DNA from 2 places in the Marinobacter sp. Hex_13 genome. Region 2 is predicted to be linked to the other one. Evidence: predicted binding sites of a transcription regulator. Region 2 holds the regulator's gene; the other holds the start of a gene.
What was found. The regulator sigma-54, encoded in region 2, starts transcription at its own class of promoters, with help from an activator protein. The targets are predictions, from matches to a motif close to ANTGGCATNNANNTTGCTNT.

Region 1 (7,353 bases), on a different contig from region 2:
GTGAATACACAACCCGTGATGGCAACCTCGCGGGCCAGGGGACGCTGGTACTGGAAGCAGGCCAATGGGTGAGTCTTTTCGAATCCCATCACCAAACTAAAGCCGGGGCGAAGCATGCCGGTGTTGCGATTCGGCTGGTGGATCAAAGCTCCTCCCAATAGCCCAATAGAGAGAAAAGCAGTCGATGATACGAATTCCTTTTCCCCAGGCACCGGACTACCCGGCAGTTGAACCTGGTTTCAATGGACCAAAGGTGGCGGCGATTCACGGCCTTATGGGCCATGACCTTATGCGGAAACACCTGCTTCGCATGATGAAGGAGTCCGGTTACCACGACACAACGATGTACAGCCATATGCATCCCACGAAAGCCATCGCGGACGATTTAAGCGAAGCAGCTGGCGCCAACCGCAGAATAGCCATCGTCGGCTATAGTCAGGGCGGTTTCGAGGCGATCAAGGTGGCACGTGAACTCGCCCGGCGTGACATCACAGTCGACCTGGTTGTGACCATTGCGGCAGGCGGCCTGGGCCGAACGTTGCCGGCCCAATGGGGATTCAACCCCCGCAAGGCGCCGGCCAACGTCTTCAGGTGCCTTAATTTTTTCTCAGAGGGCGACCGGCTTGGGTCCGATCAAAAGCCTGAGCGCAACCTGATGAAAGCCAGCCAATCAGGCCAGTACGTTGAGAATATTGTTTTCCCGAAGGACGAACACATATCCCACATTCGATTGGTCATTTGCTACCCGGAATCGCGAGTGCATCCTACCGTCAGGGCCCGGTTGCTGGATCCGCTGCAAAATGAACTGGCGTCGTTGACCCGCCAGCATCATGTTTCCGGCAATGCTGAACGCGCCTCGAAGTAATCCGCCGATTTTACCTCTTCGTTCATGCTGGCGAGCCCCAGCTTTCGAAGCTCTGAGGTTTCCATCGCTTTTTTCATCAGCATCCGGCTATTACGCCCGGAGTTGGGGAACACGCTCTGCCCGGCTCGAAGTTCAAGTGTAACGCCACTTTCTGTTTCCGTCGGAAGATTCCGAAGGCGCTGATACAGGTCTTTGTGTTTGTCGTCTGCGGGGTTTGTCACGAGCAACACGAACGCACTGGTTGAATGGCGTGCCAGGTAGGTTCCTTCATCGAAGGCTGTCCTCACGGTTCTGGCCAGGGCGGCTATTGCGTCTTCAGCTTGGTTGTCGGGAATCTCCCGATGGTTGGCAACCTCCAGGTAGAGCACAGCGAACTCGTGTTTGTCGGTTTCACTCCTTGCCAGTTCCTTGACCAGATGATTCGCCAGGCTGGCCCGGTTGGGCAGTCCTGTGGTCGAATCGTACAGTGCTTTGCGCTCGACACGCCGGGATTCCTCCAGCGCCTGGATTTCAGCGTTCCGGCGCTGCTTGACGTCATTGGCGGAGGCAAAAAGAGCGACCAGGATCAATACGCCACTGAACAGGGCCAGCGGGGCACCCAGCCAATCACCCGATAGCAGATTGTCTGCAGCGGGCATGGCGTTTTCAGGATAGATCATGGCAGCCATGCCCGTGTAGTGCATTCCACAGATAGCCACGCCCATGGCCAGGGCGGCGCCGAGCTGGAGGGCGGTTCCTTTGAGGCCTTGTACTGACTGCAAGCGGCGGCAAATGAACATGGCCACACCCGAGGCCCCGACCGCAATGACAACGGAAGCACTGAACAGAACCGGGTCGTAGCGCATCCCCGGCTCCATCTCCATGGCCGCCATGCCGACGTAATGCATGGACGTAATACCGCCGCCCATGAACAGGCTGCCGATAACGATCTGCAGCGGGCCCGCGCGGTCCTTGCCGATGATATGCAGGGCCAGTCCCGAAGCACCCACAGCGGCAACCCAGGAAATCAGGGTAATGGTGAGGTCGTAGCTCATTTCCATCGGCATCACATAGGCCTGCATGCCTACGAAATGCATGACCCAGACCCCGGTTCCCATCGTCAGAGCCCCGAGCGCCAGCCATAGCCTGGCTTTTGCCTGTTCGAGCGTAGCAAGCTGTGCGCCGAAGTAGAGCGCGCTGTACGATGCCAGTACCGCAACCACAAAGGAGGCGGCCACCAGGGTGTAATCGTAATATCCCGTCATTCTGAAACCCGTTTTTCTGGATGAACACTGTTCACGACCGGTTTCGCCAATGGCCAAACTGCCGTGAAATGAGAAATTCATCAGAGATACGGGGCTCTTGCGCTACCGTTTCATCGACAATGTGAATTTTCGTGAAATGTCTAACGGGGACAGCAAATTACCACTGCTCCCGGTCCTCCGCACTTTCCTCAGCTTCTACCTCGGCCTTGCGTTCCTGGATCTTTTTCATCTTTTCGTCAGAGATCTTCATACTGTTGGCGCTGTCCCGCAGCACGAAGAGGCTGCCGACCACCAGGGCCAGCGCGACTATGACAAAAACCCATCCGATAAGTGGCATGGCTTGGCTCCTTCATTGAACCCATTTACCTTATAGTGGACCACACGCCTTCAACCCGACAACCGGATTCCGGAAATTACGATGTCCTTCTCCAGAATTTACAATCAGGCAGCCGCCCGCAAAGGCGGCGAAGTCGAGCTACGCGCCATATTGCCCCGGGTTGCGGCGCCCGGTGAGCTTGAAGCCATGGGTGACGACCGCTACCTGTCCGAGGTCACACGCTGCGTCTTCAAGGCCGGTTTCGTGTGGCGAGTGATCGAGAACAAGTGGCCGGGATTTGAAGATGCCTTCAAGGGGTTCGTGCCGCTGTACTGGCAGCAGGTTCCGCCAGAAGTGCTGGAGGATCTGGCACAGGATGAACGCATTGTGCGCAACATGCAGAAAATTCGCACGGTGCCGGACAACGCCCGGATGATTGTGGATGGCGCCCGTGAGCACGGTGGCTTTGGAGCCTTCCTGAGCCAGTGGCCTTCGCACGATCAGGTCGGCTTGCTGATGTGGTTCAAACGCCACGGTGCCCGCCTCGGCGGCAACACCGCCCAATATTTCCTGCGTCGGGTAGGCTGGGATGGGTTTATCCTGTCGTCGGATGTGGCCGCCGGGTTGCATCGGGAGGAACGGCTGGATGCCAGCCCCGGCAGCAAAAAGGCCTTGATGCAGGCACAGCAGGCCTTCAACGACTGGCATAAGGAAACTGGCCTGCCCTACAGCCACCTGTCGCGAATTCTGTCTTACTCAGTGGGAGATTAGATGCGTTCCGCCCTGTTAATGCTCGCCCTTTGGTTGATGACCTCCACGCTTTCTCTGGTCCACGCCAACCCGTTGCTTGAGGCGGTGAAAACCGTGGAACAGCGCCTGGACGCACGCGTGGGCATCGCCCTCTATGATTCCGGGACTGGAGAATCCTGGGACTATCACGGCGATGACCGTTTCCCCATCACAAGCACCTTCAAAACCCTGGCCTGTGCGGCGTTGCTGGCAAAGGTGGATAACGGCACTGTTGATCTGGATCGGCGAGTGATCTTCAGCAAGGACGATCTGGTGACCTATTCACCGGTCACTGAGACACGTGTAGGGGAAGAGGCAGGTATGAGTTTGCGGGAGCTGTGTGAAGCGACCATGGCCACCAGCGACAACACCGCCGCCAATCTGGTACTGGGGGCCATTGATGGCCCCGACGGCGTTACCGCGTATGCACGCGATCTGGGCGATACCGTTACGCGGCTGGACCGGACGGAAACCTCACTCAATGAGGCCACGCCGGGCGACCTGCGAGATACCACAAGTCCCAAGGCGATGGTCGCGAACCTCCGCAAATTGGTACTTGGTGAGGCGCTATCCAAAGGTTCCCGGGATACTCTGGTTACCTGGCTCAAAGGCAACCGTGTCAGTGACAACTTGCTCCGGGCAGCGATACCACCGGACTGGACAATCGGAGACCGCTCTGGAGCCGGCGGCCACGGCTCCCGTTCAATCACTGCCGTGCTATGGCCACCCCATCGCCCGCCTCTGGTGATCGCGATCTATATAACGCAAACCGGTGCGTCTTTTGATGAACGTAATGGCGCTATCAGAGACCTCGGGGGCGCTATTGTGAAGCACTTCTGATCGCCAGCAACAGCTGCCGGCCTGTCAGAATTCTTTACACACTGCCTTCAAGGTTGCGCTCAAAAATCATCGTGGCATCTGAATTCAAGGAGAATTTTTGACAGTGGCCCACATGTTGCCTTTATCAGTGCAGATCAACACTGATGACCATTAAGGAAAGGCCACATGAGCATTATCAACCGTATCGCCACACTGGGCATCCTTGCCGCAGGCCTCGCATTCGCCGCTCCGGCAACCGCTAACCTGATCGAGAATGGCAGCTTCGAAAACCCCAACGTGACTACGGGCACCTGGCAGTTTTTTACATCTGACCAGGTCGCTGGCTGGACCGGCAGCAACATTGAAATCTGGGAGAGTGGCTTCAACAGCGTGAACGCTTATGACGGCAGCCAGTTTGCCGAGCTGAATGCCCACCCGGACATGGATGGCCCATTTGGCATCTACCAGACCATTGATACCACCATTGGCCAGCGTTATGACCTGAGCTTTGCTTACCGCGCTCGCCAGAACAACTCTGAAAGCTTCATGTTGTCCCTGATTTCCAATGGAAACAGTGCCGATTCGCTGCTGAATGATCATGTAACGAGTGGTTGGAGCATCTTCTCAGGAAGCTTCATTGCCAGCGCTCTGGAAACCACCATCAAGTTCACTTCCGTGAGCCCGGATGGCACCGTCGGCAACTTCCTCGACGACGTAAGAGTAACCGCACAGGTCCCTGAACCGGGCACGCTGGCGCTGATGGGGCTAGGTCTGCTCGGCCTGGGCTTTCGCCGTCGCCGCTAGTCGCTGGCTAAAAAAACGCTCGACCTCTAAAAGGGCCCCGTAATGATGATTGCGGGGCCCTTTTTGCCATCATCGCCTGCCAATGGCAGGATAAGCGCTTTCCGTTGTCATGCTGAAGGGCGCTATGAATCCCACCATTGAGCTTCTTAAATCACACCGTTCAATCCGCAAGTTCCAGAACCGCAGGATTCCCCGCGAGCTGTTCGAGGAACTGATCCGGGCTGGCCAGAGCGCCGCTACGTCCAGTCATGTGCAGGCTTACTCCATTATCCATGTGGTCGATCCGAACAACCGAGAGGCCCTTGCGGAGTTGAGTGGCGGCCAACGCTATGTGGCGGAAAGTTCAGATTTTCTGGTGTTCTGCGCAGACATGAAACGGGCCACGGATGCCGCGGAACGCGCAGGTGCCGAGGTAGTCCGCGGGATGACCGAGCAGTTGCTGGTGGCCAGCATCGATACTGCCCTGGTGGCCCAGAACGTTGCCACCGCAGCAGAATCGGCGGGGCTGGGCCTGTGTTATATCGGGGGCATACGTAACAACCCAGCGGAGGTGAGCGAGCTACTACGTCTGCCGGAGCATGTATATCCGGTGTTCGGTATGTGCCTGGGGTATCCGGACCAGGCACCCGAGGTGAAACCGAGACTGCCACTGGCGTCCATCCTCAAAGAGGATTATTACCAAAGCGAACGCGATCCGGAACTGGTGGCGGAATTCGACACCACCATGAACACCTATTACCAGGCCCGCACCGGGGGCACCAAGGACACCAACTGGTCGCAACAGCTGAAACCACTGTTTACATCCAAGTTGCGCCCCCACATGCGGGATTTCCTGCGCGGCAAGGGCTTCGAGATGAAGTAATCAGGATCGCCGGGAGACTTACCCCGGCGCACCTACCAGCGAGCGGTAGACATCCACCATCGCCAGGGTGACCGCTGTGCGGCTACGCACGGCCGCATCCCGGGTGGCGGTGAACTCCTGTTCCGCCGTCAGCACCTCGAAATAGCCGATAAACCCTTCTTCATAGCGAGCCCGGGCCAGTTCCACGGCGTGCTCGGCATTATTCATCGCCTGTTCCAGCCGCTCTTCCCGCTGTTGCGCTCGCTGATAACGCACCAGCCGCGTTTCTGCCTCTTCCAGGGCCTCCAGCACCGTTTGCTGGTAGCTGGCCAATGCCGCACGGCTATCGGCTCCTGCCGCCTCGATACGGGATTTGACCCGGTCGTGGTCCAGGAAAGTCCAGTCAATGCCCAGGGCAACGCGTCGGGTTTCCGCCGGACCGGTGAACAGATCGCTGGTGTCGCCGGCAACGGAACCGATTAGCCCGCTCAGGGTAAAGCGAGGGAACAAGTCAGCGGTGGCCACCCCAATGCGGGCGGTGGAGGCCGCCAGGCGTCGCTCAGCAGCGGCGATATCCGGGCGGCGGCGCAGAACTTCCCCCGGGCTATCCACGGGAATCGTCGGCAGGGTTTCCGGCAGCGCTCCACGAGGTGACAGCGTATCGACAAGCGCCATCGGCGGCTGGCCCGTCAGCACGGAAATGCGGTGCATGGCCCCTCGTATCCCCGCCTGCAGGGTGGGCAATTCGGCCCGGGTCCGTTCCAGTTGGGCACGGGCACGGACCTGATCAAACTCGGTACCACGCCCGGCCTTTACCCGGGCTTCCACGATGTCCAGTGACTGCTGCTGCAAAGCCACACTCTGCAGGGCAACCTGATACTGCTGCTGAAGGCCTCGCAGCTCAAAATAGCTGCTGGCCAACTGGCCCGCGATGGCTACCTGAACGGCACCGAGATCGGCACCGGCTGCCTCCAGTTCCGCCCTTTGGGCCTCCGTCGCACGGCGAAGGCGCCCGAACAGATCCAGCTCCCAACTGGCGGCAACGCCAGCCTGGTAACGCTGCACCCGTTCTGGCCCGGCACCGGGGGGAGATTGCTCAATATCCGCAAGATACTGTTCGGCGCCAGAGGCGCTGGCCGTGACGCTGGGCCATTGATCCCGCTCGGCGCCATACAGCAGGGCGGCCGCGCGCTCATAGCGAGCGACGGCGCCTTCCAGACTGAGGTTGGCGGCCAGGGCATCATCAATCAGGCGTGCCAGCAAAGGATCATCAAATCCCTGCCAGAAACGCTGCTGATCGGTTCCACCGGCAACCATGGTTCGCCCTTCCGAAAACGCATTCGGTTCCGGCGTCGTCGGGGCCTGGTAATCTGGGCCCACGGCGCATCCTGTTAACAGGGCCAGAGCCCCCGTCATGGTGATGACTTTAAGCATGGCTACCTCCTGGCAATGCGTCTTCGCTATCGCCGTCATCGGAAGACAGTGTGGATGTATGATGGCTCTTCAGCGGGTGGCTTCCAGAAAGCTTGCGCAGCGCCACGTAGAACACCGGAGTCAGGAACAGGCCAAACAGGGTGACCCCGATCATGCCGGCAAATACGGCCGTGCCCAGAGCCTCACGCACCTCGGCGCCCGCGCCGGTGGCCAGCACCAGGGGCACAACCGCAGCGGTAAA
Region 2 (7,353 bases):
CAATAGGCACCGACCGGTGGCATCGCGCCCGGCAGTCTCAGCGATTGTCCTGGCGCTGACAATGACCGTGGGCATGCCGTTCGCCGCGGCCTTTGATCTTGAGTCTGACCAACCCATCAGGGTCAATGCCGACAACGCGCGGCTCGACGAAGGCCAGGGCATTGCAACCTATACCGGCTCGGTTGAAATGAGCCAGGGCGATGCCAACCTTATCGCGGACAAAGTTGTACTCCACCGGGATGAGAATGGCGTCAGCCGCATTGAAGCCACCGGTACCCCGGCACGCTACCGCCAGCCTGCCATGGAAGGCCAGGGCGAAACCGACGCCCGTGCGCTAACGATCACCTGGTCCGCCTCCGACAACCGGGTTACCTTTCAGCGCGAAGCTGTGATCGAACAGGGCGGCAACCTGTTCCGGGGCGACGTCATTCATTATGACAGCGCCGAACGCGTGGTGACCGCAGAAGGCTCTGCTGACCAGGGCGATGGCAGCGGTCGCGTCGAAATGGTCATCCAGCCGCGCGGCAACGCCGGTAGCAATCCAGATAACAACCCTAACGGACAGGATATCGATGGCAGTTCTCAGGGCCAGTAACCTCGCAAAAAGCTACAAACAGAAGAAGGTCGTCATCGACGTTTCCCTGGAAATTCGCAGTGGCGAGATCGTCGGCTTACTCGGCCCCAATGGCGCGGGCAAAACGACGTGTTTCTACATGATTGTTGGCCTGGTTCCCGCCGACAACGGTCGAATCACCATCGACAATCAGGACATAACGCCGCTGCCCATGCATGGTCGTGCCCGCAAGGGAATCGGGTACCTGCCCCAGGAAGCATCCGTGTTCCGCAAGCTTACCGTACGCGACAACATACTGGCGATCCTGGAAACCCGCCGCGAACTCAAACGCACTGACCGGGAGGCCAAGTTAGAGGAACTGCTTGAAGAGTTTCACATTACCCACATCCGCGATAGCGTCGGCATGGCCCTGTCAGGCGGCGAGCGACGACGGGTGGAAATTGCCCGGGCGCTGGCGATGGAGCCGGCGTTCATCCTGCTGGACGAACCCTTCGCCGGAGTCGACCCGATCTCCGTGAGCGACATCAAGCAGATCATCCGACACTTGCGGGACAAGGGTATCGGCGTACTGATCACCGACCACAACGTGCGGGAAACCCTCGACATCTGCGAGAATGCCTACATTGTCAGCGGCGGCCACATCATTGCCTCTGGTAATTCGGACGATATACTGGCCAACCAGCAGGTCAAGGAAGTGTATCTGGGCAACGAGTTTCGCCTGTAGTACACTCGGCAAAGAACTTGCTTGGTGCGGCAAGTAGCCAGCATACAAAGAGTTTTTGTGCAACCCCGGCTCCAGAAAGCGCCTTGATGACGTAAAGAGAGAGCCTGAGTGACGGAAGAGAGAGACCGAGTGACGGATCCTGAACCATGGTTATGAAAGCCTCACTACAGTTAAAGCTGGGCCAAAGCCTGACCATGACGCCCCAGCTGCAACAGGCTATCAGGCTTCTGCAGCTCTCCACCCTGGACCTCCAGCAGGAAATCCAGCAGGCATTGGAATCCAACCCAATGCTGGAAACCTCCGAAGACGACGACAACCAGAATCCGGAATCAACGGACAGTGACAACGAGTCGTCTGAAACAGCGTCAACCGAGGAATCCAACACCGCTTCAGACACTGCTACTGAGTGGGACGAATCCGAAAATGGACCTGACTGGTCATCAGAAACGGACAGTCCCGACACCATTCCCGATGATCTTCCCGTCGACACCGCCTGGGATGACATTTACCAGTCAGCCCCCGCGTCAGCAGCCCGTAACGACGACGAAAACGACCACGACTTCGAAACCCGTAATTCCCCCACCGAAACGCTCCAGGACCACCTGGAATGGCAACTGAACCTGACGCCCATGAGCGAGCGGGATCAGGCCATCGCCCATGCCCTGATGGATGCGGTTGATAACCACGGCTACCTGACCTCTCCGCTTGAAGAAATTCATTCAGGCATGGTGGACGAATCCGACGAAGACCCGCTGGAACTGGACGAAGTGGAAGCCGTTCTTCATCGCCTGCAGCACTTCGATCCACCCGGCGTGTTCGCCCGTAATCTGCAGGAATGCCTGCTGATCCAGCTGAATCAGCTGCCCCCGGAAACACCCTGGCTGGCTCAGGCGCGACTGGTGATTACCCACTACATAAACCTGCTGGGTAACCGTGATTACGCCCAGCTGTTACGCCGCAGCCGCCTGAAAGAAGAGCAGCTACGGGACGTTCTGGCACTTATTACCGGGTTAAACCCCCGTCCCGGCGACACCCTGGATCAGGCCGAGCCAGACTACGTCATCCCAGATGTGATCGTGCGCAAGCACAATGAACGCTGGCGCGTGGAGCTGAATCCTGAAATTGCACCGCGCATTCGTGTGAATGCAAGCTATGCTTCTCTTATAAAGCGTGCGGACAGCAGTGCTGACAACACCTACCTGCGGGACCAGTTGCAGGAGGCAAAGTGGTTCATCAAGAGCCTGCAGAGCCGCAACGAAACCCTGCTTAAGGTGGCCACGCGCATTGTCGAGCACCAGCAGGGATTCCTGGATCATGGCGAGGAAGCCATGAAACCATTGATTCTCTCGGATATTGCCCAGGCGGTGGAAATGCACGAGTCGACCATTTCAAGGGTCACCACCCAGAAATACATGCACACGCCGCGGGGCATATTTGAACTTAAGTATTTTTTCTCGAGCCATGTCAGTACCGACGAGGGTGGAGAGTGCTCATCCACGGCAATCCGCGCGATGATCAAGAAGCTGATTACAACGGAAACTCCGAAAAAGCCATTGAGCGATAGCAAAATTGCAGCCATGCTAGGAGACCAGGGTATAAAGGTGGCTAGACGAACCGTGGCCAAGTATCGCGAGGCAATGCACATTCCTCCGTCCAACGAGCGAAAGCGATTGGTGTAGGAAGCGTCTGTTCCCGGCCTCACGGGGAGAGCCCTTTCCTGAAAGTATACCGCCTACAGCATAACGCTGTGGCACACAGCCGGTATCCTAACGGGTGCCGGCAAGCTGAAAACAGGAGAAGCCTATGCAACTCAATATTTCAGGCCATCACGTAGAACTGACTCCCGCACTGAAAGATTACGTATCAGGCAAATTTGAAAAGCTTGAGCGGCACTTCGACCATATCAGCAATTGCCAGGTTACCCTTGAGGTGGAAAAAGTGCGCCAGATGGCGGAAGCTACGCTTCACGTGATAGGTGGTGAGATTCACGCAAAGGCCGAAAACAGCGATATGTACGCTGCCATTGATGCACTGGTAGACAAGCTGGACAGGCAGATCCTGAAGCACAAGGAAAAGAACGTAGACCGGATGCACGGGAACGGCGCCCGCTAGGACGACGCCCCCGGCATGACAGTTAATCGAGCTGCGGCACTGGCTAACCATGCAACACGTGCCGCAGCCTTTTTTTACGGAAATGCAGTCGATTCATGACCGACACATCCCTGACTATCGAGAACATTCTCGCGCCGGAGCTAACCCTTTGCCGGGTGCCTGCCTCCAGCAAAAAGCGGGTTATGGAAACCATTGCCGAGCAGATCCAGCAACACGACGCTTTGCTCAGCGACACCCAGATATTCACTAATCTGGTCGCACGGGAGCGACTGGGGAGCACGGGTATCGGACAGGGCATCGCGATCCCCCACTGCAGACTGGAAGGGCTGGATCACGTGGTTGGCGTTTTGCTGACCCTGGAAGAAGGCGTTGCGTTCGATGCTATCGACAACCAGCCGGTGGACCTCGTCTTCACCTTGATTGTCCCCAAGGAAGCCACCAGCGAGCATCTTGAGCTTTTGAGCCAACTTGCTGAAAAGTTCAACGAACGTGCATTCTGCGACCAGCTGCGTCAGTGCACTGATGCAGGCTCTCTCTATCGCCGGATGACAGCCGAAACAAGCTGAACAACTCCACATCCAAGGTGAACGGGCTATGAAACTGATCATCGTCAGCGGCCGATCAGGTTCCGGGAAAAGTACCGCGTTACATGTTCTGGAAGACCTGGGCTTTTACTGCATTGACAACCTGCCCATTGGCCTCCTGTTCCCCCTCACACAGGAAGCCACCAACCAGAACTCTCCCAGCCGGCTGGGAAAGATGGCGGTCAGCATCGATGCCCGTAACCTTTCCGGAGAATTGAGCAACTTCGAGGATATCTACCGCAGCCTTCAGGATACTGGCGTAACCATCGAGATCATCTATCTCGACGCCGATGAACAGTCTCTTCTGCAGCGCTTCCATGCCACGCGCCGAAAGCATCCACTGAGTGATGACAAGACCTCCCTGAGGGAGGCCATCGGTAACGAAAAGAAGCTTCTGGAGCCGCTGTCCAAGCTGGCAGACCTCTACATCGACACCACGGGGCTGTCCATGTACGAGCTCCGGGATATGGTAAAGCAACGAGTCGCGGGCAGGCGCCACCAGGAACTGGCACTGCTATTCCAGTCATTCGGATTCAAGCACGGCGTGCCGTTGGATTCGGACTATGTGTTCGATGTGCGCTGCCTGCCCAATCCCTATTGGGACACCAGCCTTCGGCAGTTTGTGGGCACCGACCAGCCGGTTATCGATTTCCTGGAAAAGGAGCCGTTGAGCCGTAAGATGGTCGAGGACCTGACCCAATTCCTGGAAAACTGGCTACCCTCGTTCGCAGACAGCAACCGCAGCTATATGACCATATCCATCGGCTGCACCGGTGGCCAGCATCGCTCGGTTTATATCTGCGACCAGCTCGGCCGCTATTTCTCGGGCAAATACAGCAATGTGCAGGTTCGCCACACCGAACTGCCCCACCTGCAAAGCAGGGAAAGCTGAACCGCCTATGATCCGCCGCCCCATTACCATCATCAACAAACTTGGGCTCCATGCCCGGGCCGCAGCCAAACTGGTGGGCAAGGCATCTGAATTCGACAGCAGCATTCAGATCAGCCGCAAAGGGCGACAGGTGGACGCCAAAAGCATCATGCCAGTCATGATGCTCGCCGCCAGCCAGGGATCAGAGGTAGAGCTGATTGTAGACGGTCCGGATGAGTCCGAAGCTGTCGATGCGCTGGTTACGCTGATCAACGACTACTTCGGGGAAGGCGAATAACCACCTCCACACTGGACATCCTTGCCCGTCTACGGCATTCACCTACAACTCTTCCTCACCTATGTTGCCTAACTCCGCTATAATACGAGGGTTTTCTGACCGTGGGTGATCCATGACCGATATTCTGGAGAAAAGCCAAGCGCGCCAACGCCTTCGCTCCCTGAGCGAAGCGCTGGACAGTGGCGCCCTGAAACAGGTTGCCCGCATCCTGAATGGCGGCCTGAGCCCCAGTGACATCGCCCACCTGCTGGAATCATCACCACCCCGCCAGCGTGCCCTGCTCTGGAACCTGGTCGACAAGCAGCTTGAAGGCGAAGTCCTCCAGTATCTGAACGACGATATCCGAGGTTACTTCCTGAGCCAGCTGAACGCTCAGGAACTTGCTGACATCATCGAGGATTTCGAGTCGGACGATCTGGCCGACTTACTGCAGCAGTTGCCCGACACGGTCATCCAGGAAGTCCTGGACACCATGGACGAGCAGGACCGCCAACGTGTCGAAGAAGTCCTCTCCTACCCGGAAGATACCGCCGGCGGCCTGATGAACACGGACACCATCACGGTGCGCCCGGACATCAGTATCGACGTGGTTTTGCGCTACCTGCGCCGTCATCGCAACCTACCGCCGATGACGGATAGTCTTATCGTGGTCAGCCGACGCGACGAGTTCATCGGCATGTTGCCTATCACCAAAATGCTCGTATCCAACCCGGCGGCAACCGTGCGGGAGGTGATGGACACGGACATCGAACCGATACCGGTTACGCTGTCCGACACCAAGGTGGCAACCCTGTTCGAACGGTACGACCTAATCTCAGCACCCGTGGTCAGTGAGGAAGGCCGACTCCTGGGCCGAATCACCATCGATGACGTGGTTGACGTTATTCGCGAAGACGCAGACCACTCCCTGATGAGCATGGCCGGTCTTGATGAAGACGAAGACACCTTCGCGCCGATTCTGAAGACCACCCGGCGCAGGGCCGTGTGGCTGGGCATCAACCTGCTTACGGCCTTTACCGCTTCGGCCGTGATCGGGCTGTTTGAGGCGACCATCGAAAAGGTTGTGGCGCTGGCGGTATTGATGCCCATCGTGGCATCCATGGGCGGCATTGCCGGCAGTCAGACCCTGACCCTGGTCATCCGTGGCATGGCCGTGGGACAAATCAGTGGCGCCAACGTGGGCTGGCTGCTAAACCGCGAATTTATTGCGGGTGCCCTGAACGGATTGCTCTGGGCAGTGGTGGTTGCGTCAGCGGCAACCCTCTGGTTCAGCGACATCATGATTGGCGCCATTATCGCCGCCGCGCTGATTATCAACCTGATCGCTGCGGCACTCGTGGGCACCGTGCTGCCTCTGTTCCTGAAGTCCCGCAACATTGATCCGGCACTGGCCGGTAGCGTTATACTGACAACGGTCACGGATGTGGTCGGCTTTATGGCCTTCCTTGGTCTGGCGACGATATTCTACGGATAACCTGTATCCGACAACACGGACTGAAAATGAACGACTCCCAAGACGACGCCCCGGAATACCTCGGCCCGAGCAAATCCCAACTCAAGCGCGAAATGCACCAGTTGCAGGACCTTGGCAGGCGTATGCTGGATCTGAGTAACGATCAGCTCAATACCCTGCCGATCAGCGACACCCTGCGGGCGGCCATCGAGGAATCCCGTCGCATTCGCCAGAACGAAGCCCGTCGCCGCCACCTGCAGTACATCGGAAAGATTATCCGCCAGGAAGACGACCCGGAAGGGCTGACTCGAGCCATTGATGCTTTCGATGCCGGAAGCGAGGAGCACACCCGCCGACATCACCTTGCTGAACGTTGGCGAGACCGGATGATTGAGGAAGGCGACTCGGCCGTCGGCGAATTCCTGAACTACTGCACAACGGCGGATATACAGCATCTGCGCAACCTCGCGCGCAACGCTCGCCGGGACGTGCAGAAAGAAAAGAATACCGGCCAGCCACGAAAGCTGTTTCGCTACCTCAGGGAGTGCATCGACGACGCGGAAGCCGCCGGAAACTAAAGTCTCCGGTGCTCCCAGACGGGCATCCGTGTGCGGATGTCCTTGAGTGTTTCACGATCAAGCTCTCCAACGACGACACCCGGCCCTTCATCGACCTCGGATAGTATTCGGCCCCAGGGATCGACGATCGCGCTGTGCCCATAGGTGCGCCGGCGCTCA

Region 1: AXW11_RS08070 (PEP-CTERM sorting domain-containing protein) is a predicted target of sigma-54. The motif match lies at 4,157-4,176, and genes of this name have one in related genera.

What each region holds. Positions count from the first base shown of each region.
Region 1 is NZ_LSMM01000032.1:4,198-11,550, reverse strand. Features, by position in the region: gene AXW11_RS08100 (hypothetical protein) at 1-161, shown strand, start outside; gene AXW11_RS08095 (lipase family protein) at 185-865, shown strand; gene AXW11_RS08090 (MHYT domain-containing protein) at 829-2,109, opposite strand; gene AXW11_RS08085 (DUF2897 family protein) at 2,267-2,446, opposite strand; gene AXW11_RS08080 (DNA-3-methyladenine glycosylase I) at 2,528-3,196, shown strand; gene bla (class A beta-lactamase) at 3,197-4,054, shown strand; gene AXW11_RS08070 (PEP-CTERM sorting domain-containing protein) at 4,220-4,837, shown strand; gene nfsA (oxygen-insensitive NADPH nitroreductase) at 4,962-5,699, shown strand; gene AXW11_RS08060 (efflux transporter outer membrane subunit) at 5,718-7,112, opposite strand; gene AXW11_RS08055 (efflux RND transporter permease subunit) at 7,105-7,353, opposite strand, start outside.
Region 2 is NZ_LSMM01000070.1:85,446-92,798, reverse strand. Features, by position in the region: gene lptA (lipopolysaccharide transport periplasmic protein LptA) at 1-595, shown strand, start outside; gene lptB (LPS export ABC transporter ATP-binding protein) at 573-1,298, shown strand; gene AXW11_RS17325 (RNA polymerase factor sigma-54) at 1,451-2,977, shown strand; gene hpf (ribosome hibernation promoting factor) at 3,102-3,410, shown strand; gene ptsN (PTS IIA-like nitrogen regulatory protein PtsN) at 3,506-3,976, shown strand; gene rapZ (RNase adapter RapZ) at 4,005-4,886, shown strand; gene AXW11_RS17305 (HPr family phosphocarrier protein) at 4,894-5,163, shown strand; gene mgtE (magnesium transporter) at 5,276-6,637, shown strand; gene yjgA (ribosome biogenesis factor YjgA) at 6,664-7,194, shown strand; gene AXW11_RS17290 (carbon-nitrogen hydrolase family protein) at 7,191-7,353, opposite strand, start outside.